DNA from 2 places in the Streptomyces sp. NPDC050147 genome. Region 2 is predicted to be linked to the other one. Evidence: riboswitches for the same ligand, from Rfam matches in the RefSeq annotation. Region 2 holds a riboswitch; the other holds the start of a gene.
The links. Region 2 has a riboswitch for S-adenosylmethionine ahead of AB0I94_RS00960 (aminotransferase class V-fold PLP-dependent enzyme). Riboswitches for the same ligand answer to the same signal wherever they lie in the genome.
Positions count from the first base shown of each region.

Region 1 (3,396 bases), on a different contig from region 2:
CTTCGCATTACCTCTCTGACCCACATAAGTGGGGAATGTAGACAAAATGCCCGGCTTGGGGCGGTTACGCCACGCGGCGGGCCGTGTACTCCGCGATGCCGCGCATCGGTGGGCGCTCCTCCGTGTCCACCGAATGGGTCCGCGGCTCGAACCCCTGCTCGCCCCGTTCGAACTGCGTGAGCTCGGGCCGTACGAGATGGCCGCGCGCGAGCCGCAACTGGGCCGTCCGGTAGATCGCCGCCGCCATCCGGCCGAGCGCCTGCCCGTCCTGGTGCCGGTGCTTGCGCACACCGACATCGACCTGCGCCAGCGCGTCGAGGCCCACGGTGTGCAGCGCGTCGACGAGCAGCCCCAGCTCCACCCCGTAGCCGACGGGGAACGGCAGCCGCTCCAGGAGGGACCTGCGCGCCGCGTACTCGCCGCCCAACGGCTGGACGAAGCCCGCCAGTTGGGGCCAGTGCATGTTGAGCAGCGGACGCGCCATCAACTCGGTGACCCGGCCGCCCTGCCCCGCGCTCTCTCCCAGGGGGCGGTCGTACATCGCCTTCACGAGGTCCACGTCGGGCTCGGTCAGCAGCGGGCCCACGATCCCGGTGACGAAGTCCGCCGAGAACTCCTTCAGGTCCGCGTCCACGAACGCGACGATGTCACCGCCGGTCACCAGGAGCGAGCGCCACATGACCTCGCCCTTGCCGGGCAGGGCCGGGATGCGCGGCAGGATCACGTCCCGGTGCACGACCCGCGCGCCCGCCTTCCGGGCGACCTCGGCCGTACGGTCGCGCGAACCGGAGTCGATCACCACGAGCTCGTCGACGAGCGAGGTCTTCTCCACCAGCTCGCGGCGTATCTCGGCGACGATCTCGCCGACCGTCCCCTCCTCGTCCAGCGCGGGCAGGACCACACTCACCGAGGCCCCCGACGCCCGCTTCGCGGCGACGAGTGCGCTGAGGGGACGGTCGGCAACGGACCAGGAACGCCTGGTCAGCCAGCGCTCGGCCTCTTCCAGCACGGGTGGCTCCTCCTGTGTGTGGCCTACATGTGATCCATCTCGCGGTTCGGACGACTATCTCAAGGGTCCAGGCCGTCGGTTACAGTCTTGAACAACGCCGATGACCATCGCATGCCGGGGTCGTCGCGCGACAAATGCCCCGGGCCCCTGAAGCCCGGGCGCCATACCGCTCATCCAGAGGGGCAGAGGGATACGGCCCGTTGAAGCCCCGGCAACCATCCCGCCGACCGCGCACGCGAGGTCTCGGTGGGGAAGGTGCCAATTCCGTCTCGCGGCGAGATGCGTCGCGGGGAAGATGAGGAGAAAGGGCCTCGCCTCCATGGCTGCGCAGACTGTCGAAACGATCGACACCACCCCCTCCACCTCGGCTGCTGACCGGGGATCCGTGGATCTCGGCCCCGCATCGGGCCTCTCCTGCCGCGAGTGCGGCGAGCTGTACGCCCTCGGCCCGATCTTCGCCTGCGAGGCCTGTTTCGGCCCGCTCGAAGTCGCGTACGACCTGCCGACCGGTGACCCCGAGGCGCTGAGGAAGCAGATCGAGTCCGGCCCCGACAACATCTGGCGCTACGCCCCGCTGCTGCCCGTCCCGGCGAACGTCGCAGAGAAGCCGAACATCAACCCCGGCTGGACCAAGCTCGTCAAGGCCGACAACCTCGCGCGTGAACTCGGCGTCGAGCAGGGCAAGCTGTTCGTCAAGGACGACTCCGGTAACCCGACGCACTCCTTCAAGGACCGCGTCGTCGCGCAGGCCATCGAGGCGGCGCGCGCGTTCGGCTTCACCACGCTCTCCTGCTCCTCCACCGGCAACCTCGCGGGCGCCGTCGGCGCCGCCGCGGCCCGCGCCGGCTTCCGCTCCTGCGTGTTCATCCCGCACGACCTGGAGCAGGGCAAGGTCGTCATGGCCGCGGTCTACGGCGGCGAACTCGTCGGCATCGAGGGCAACTACGACGACGTGAACCGCTTCTGCTCCGAGCTCATCGGTGACCCGCTGGGCGAGGGCTGGGGCTTCGTCAACGTGAACCTGCGGCCGTACTACGGCGAGGGCTCCAAGACCCTCGCGTACGAGATCTGCGAGCAGCTGGGGTGGGTCCTCCCCGACCAGCTGGTCATTCCGATCGCCTCGGGTTCGCAGCTCACGAAGATCGACAAGGGGCTGAAGGAGCTCATCGCGCTCGGCCTCGTGGAGGACAAGCCCTACAAGATCTTCGGCGCGCAGGCGGAAGGGTGCTCGCCGGTGTCCACCGCCTTCAAGGCCGGCCACGACGTCGTACGCCCCCAGAAGCCGAACACCATCGCCAAGTCGCTGGCCATCGGCAACCCCGCCGACGGGCCGTACGTCCTGGACATCGCGCGCCGCACGGGCGGCGCGGTGGAGGACGTGAACGACGAGCAGGTCGTGGACGCGATCAAGCTGCTCGCCCGGACCGAGGGGATCTTCGCGGAGACCGCCGGTGGTGTGACGGTGGGCGTCACGAAGAAGTTGCTTGAGGCGGGGCTCATCGACCCCGCCTTGACCACGGTGGTCCTGAACACGGGTGACGGTCTCAAGACGCTTGACGCTGTCGCTGAGACTTCGCAGGCCACCGCCACCATTCGCCCCAGCCTTGAGGCGTTCCGCGCCGCGGGGCTCGCCGGTTAACCGCCGTAGGGCCTGAGCCTTCTCTCCGCCTGCGGACCGTCGTGGCTGGTCGCGCAGTTCCCCGCGCCCCTGAAGGGGCCCCACGCACCCCGAGGTGAATCCATGAGCGTAAACGTCCGCATCCCCACCATTCTCCGCACCTACACCGGCGGTGAGTCCGAGGTCGCCGCCGAGGGGGCGACCCTCTCCGAGGTCATCGCCGACCTGGAGGCCAAGCACGCCGGTATCGCGGCGCGTGTCCTGGACGACCAGGGCAAGCTGCGGCGCTTCGTGAACGTCTACGTGAACGACGACGACGTCCGCTTCGAGCAGGGTCTTGAGACGGCCACGCCGGACGGTGCCGGGGTCTCGATCATCCCCGCCGTCGCGGGTGGCTGATCCTTTACAGAAACACCCTGCGTAATGGCGATTGCCCCCTCCGCGAGAGAAACGGAGGGGGCAATTCCATGTGGTTGAGCGCGGTACAGTTGGGAAGCGAGCTTCCCCGTTTGTGCCCAGCGCATATACGAAGTCGCCCTGAGGGCGACAAGAAGTAGCCAATGTGCACTGCCCATTTGCCCTTCCCGTGGCATTTGTCTGGCCCGACTTGCCCTGAACTCCGGCGAATTCTCCGCATATCACCGTTCAGGCGTGCCCAGAATTCTCGTCCGATTGACCTGTTGCAGAGGGCAGTTGGACAGATACATTCAGCCGCGGTCGACGCGTTCCGGCGCACGCCTCCACAACCCATTGGGGGGGTGAGGTCTGA
Region 1 is NZ_JBFALJ010000023.1:128,872-132,267, forward strand. Features, by position in the region: gene AB0I94_RS30340 (hypothetical protein) at 1-8, opposite strand, end outside; gene AB0I94_RS30345 (glucosyl-3-phosphoglycerate synthase) at 65-1,009, opposite strand; SAM riboswitch class I at 1,177-1,311, shown strand; gene thrC (threonine synthase) at 1,305-2,648, shown strand; gene AB0I94_RS30355 (MoaD/ThiS family protein) at 2,751-3,026, shown strand.
Region 1: it holds a riboswitch for S-adenosylmethionine, as region 2 does, so the genes downstream of both, thrC (threonine synthase) here and AB0I94_RS00960 (aminotransferase class V-fold PLP-dependent enzyme) in region 2, are expected to answer to the same signal.

Region 2 (3,396 bases):
CGGCGCTCGGCGCCCAGTTGCTTCCCCGCTTCGACGTCCTGCTCGACCACCTGGACCTGAACGCGCGCCTGGCCCGCGCCGACCTCGTCGTCACCGCCGAGGGCGCCCTCGACCACCAGACGCCCCGCGGCAAGGTCCCCGCCGAAGTGGCGCGCCGCGCCAAGCGGTTCGGCCGCCCCGTACTGGTCCTCGCGGGCACGATCGGCCAGGGCGCCCACCACGTACGGGCGGAGGGTGTGGACGCCTACAGCGCGATCCTGCCCGCGCCGGTCTCGCTCACCGAGGCGCTCGGCCGGGGCGGTGAGTTCCTCACCGACGCGACCGAGCGCGCCCTGCGGATGATCGTTCTGGGATCACGCCTGAAGGGGCGGACCAAGCCTCAGGCGGCGTTGCTGTCCGGCACGCAACGCCCGTCCTCGGTGCGGTAGTTCCAGCGCGCGCCGTCGGCCACCAGTTCCTTGACGGCGCGCACGAAACGCTCCACGTGCTCGTCCGGGGTGCCCGCGCCGAAGCTGACGCGGATCGCGTTCAGCGACTTCTCGCCGGGCGCGGCCTCGGGGGCGCCGCACTCCCCCTGGGTCTGCGGGTCGCTGCCGAGCAGGGTGCGCACCAGCGGGTGGGCGCAGAAGAGACCGTCGCGTACGCCGATCCCGTACTCGGCGGAGAGCGCGGCGGCGAAGTGCGAGCTGTTCCAGCCGTCGACTACGAAGGAGATGACGCCGACGCGCGGCGCGTCGTCGCCGAAGAGGGAGAGCACCTTCACGGCGGGCACCTCGGCGAGGCCCTCGCGCACCTTCGCGATGAGCCGGCGCTCGCGGGCGACGAGCTCGTCGAAGCCCGCCTCGGTCAGCGCCTTGCAGGCCGAGGCGATCGAGTAGACGCCGATGACGTTCGGCGAGCCGGCCTCGTGCCGCGCCGCGGTGTCGTGCCACTCGACGTCCACGCCGCCGTCCGCCCGCCGGGCGACCTTCCGCGAGGCGCCGCCGCCCGCGAGGTAGGGCTCGGCATCCCGCAGCCAGTCGGAGCGGCCCGCGAGGACGCCGGAGCCGAAGGGCGCGTACAGCTTGTGGCCGGAGAAGGCGACCCAGTCGACGTCGAGCTCGCTGATGGAGACCGGGTGGTGGGGCGCGAGCTGCGCCGCGTCCAGGACGATGCGGGCGCCGTGCGCGTGGGCGGCGGCGGCGAGCTCCTTGACCGGCCACAGCTCACCGGTGACGTTCGACGCGCCGGTCACGCAGACCAGGGCGGGTCCGTAGGGATCGCGGTCGGCGAGGGCGCGCTCCAGGGTGGCGACGGCCTGGTCGGCGGTGCGCGGGGCGTTCAGGTACGTCACACGGGCGTCGCGCCAGGGCAGCAGCGAGGCGTGGTGCTCGGTCTCGAAGACGAAGACCTGGCAGTCGGCGGGGAGCGCGGCGGCCAGCAGGCCCAGCGAATCGGTGGTCGAGCGCGTGAAGACGACCTGGTCGTCCTCGCGGCAGCCGAGGAACTCCGCGACGGTGGCCCGGCTGTTCTCGAAGAGGTCGGTGGAGAGCTGCGAGAGGTACCCGGCGCCCCTGTGCACGCTGCCGTAGTACGGCGCGTACGCGGCCACGTCGTCCCACACCCGCTGGAGCGCGGGGGCGCTGGCCGCGTAGTCGAGCGCCGCGTAGGTCACCTCGCCGCCGGTGACGAGCGGCACGGTGACGTCACGGCCGAGGACGGGCAGCGGGGCGGCACAGACGGTCTGGTCGGCGGCGGCGGTGGTGACAGACATGGCGAACTCCCGTGGGAAGGCAGGCGAGTTCACTGCGGGAGCGCCCGTACGGCGCCGCAGTGACGAAGAAAGGGGGTGCGGGAAAGGGGCCGGGAAGCCCTATCGCATTCGCTTGCTCACGAGACTGCTCCCTTGAGGACCAGGACCCCAGGGGTACGCCACTCATCGAGTGCGCAGGGGTCCGCGCTTGCCATACGCCTTGCTGCGTACGGCCTGGTCTTCACCCGGGGCACCCCGCCACGGACGGAGGGTTGCCGGACAGCGAGCCGGGGCCTAATCGCTGTCACTCATGACCTGCGCAGCATCTTGCCACACGATCTTCTCGGTGCCCACCGCGGTCCGGCATCCGGACCGCGGTGGGCACCACACTCACCTGTTGCTGGCCGCCACCCACAGCTCCAGGGTCTTCTTCGCGGCCCCGGAGTCGATCGCCTCTGCCGCCTTCGCGATACCGGCGCCGATCTGCTCCACAAGGGTGCCCTCGCCCGGCGAGAGGGCCACCAGCGCCGCCGCCGTGTTGAGCAGGACGGCGTCCCGCACAGGGCCCTTCTCCCCGTCCAGGAGGCGCAGCGCCACCTCGGCGTTGTACGACGCGTCGGCGCCCCGCAGCGCCTCGACGGGAACGAGGTCGATTCCCACGTCCCGCGGGTCGAAGGCCTCCTCGCGCACGGCTCCGTCCCGCACCACCCAGACCCGGGAGGTCGATGTGGTCGTCAGCTCGTCGAGACCGTCGTCGCCGCGGAAGACGAGGGAGGAGTTCCCGCGCTCGGCGAAGACCCCCGCCACGATCGGCGCCATCCGCGGATCGGCGACGCCGACCGCCTGGGCCCGCACCTTGGCCGGGTTGGTGAGCGGACCGAGGGCGTTGAAGACGGTGCGGATACCCAACTGGCTGCGCGCCGCGCCCGCGTGCCGCAGCGCCGGGTGGAACTTCACGGCGAAGCAGAAGGTGATCCCGGCTTCCTCGGCCACCTCGACGACCCGCTTCAGCGGCAGCTCCAGGTTCACCCCGAGCTTCTCCAGGACGTCGGAGGCGCCCGAGGCGCTGGAGGCCGCGCGGTTGCCGTGCTTGACGACCTTCGCGCCCGCGCCGGCGGCCACGATCGCGGACATCGTGGAGATGTTGACGGTCTTGGCGCCGTCACCGCCGGTGCCGACGATGTCGACGGTCTGTCCCGGCACCTCGATCACGTTGGCGTGCTCGTACATCGTGTGGACGAGTCCGGAGATCTCCTCCACGGTCTCGCCCTTGGCCCGCAGCGCGACCACGAATCCCGCGATCTGCGCGTCGGTCGCCTCGCCCCGCATGACGCGGTCCATGGCCCAGGCCGTGTCCTCGGCGCTCTGGTCGCGCCCTTCAAGGAGACCGTTCAGCACACCGGGCCAGGAACGGGCCGCCGCGGTGTTGCCTCCTGCGGGGGTCACAGCGCTCATCTGCCGCTCCTGGGTTCGTCTAGGCATGGGACAGGAACACCTTATCCAGCCCGGGGGACGGCAAAGAGCCCCGTCCATGCACTGGTACGCATGGGACGGGGCTCTCGCCGTGGCGACCATGGGCCCCCGCTCGGGCGAAGCCGAGAGCGGGGAGGTCAGAGCGTCAGAGGATCAGTGGTGGCCGTGGCCGCTCGTGATCTCCTTGTACT
Region 2 is NZ_JBFALJ010000001.1:207,880-211,275, forward strand. Features, by position in the region: gene AB0I94_RS00955 (glycerate kinase) at 1-428, shown strand, start outside; gene AB0I94_RS00960 (aminotransferase class V-fold PLP-dependent enzyme) at 380-1,753, opposite strand; SAM riboswitch class IV at 1,932-2,048, opposite strand; gene trpD (anthranilate phosphoribosyltransferase) at 2,123-3,187, opposite strand; gene AB0I94_RS00970 (cytochrome bc complex cytochrome b subunit) at 3,359-3,396, opposite strand, start outside.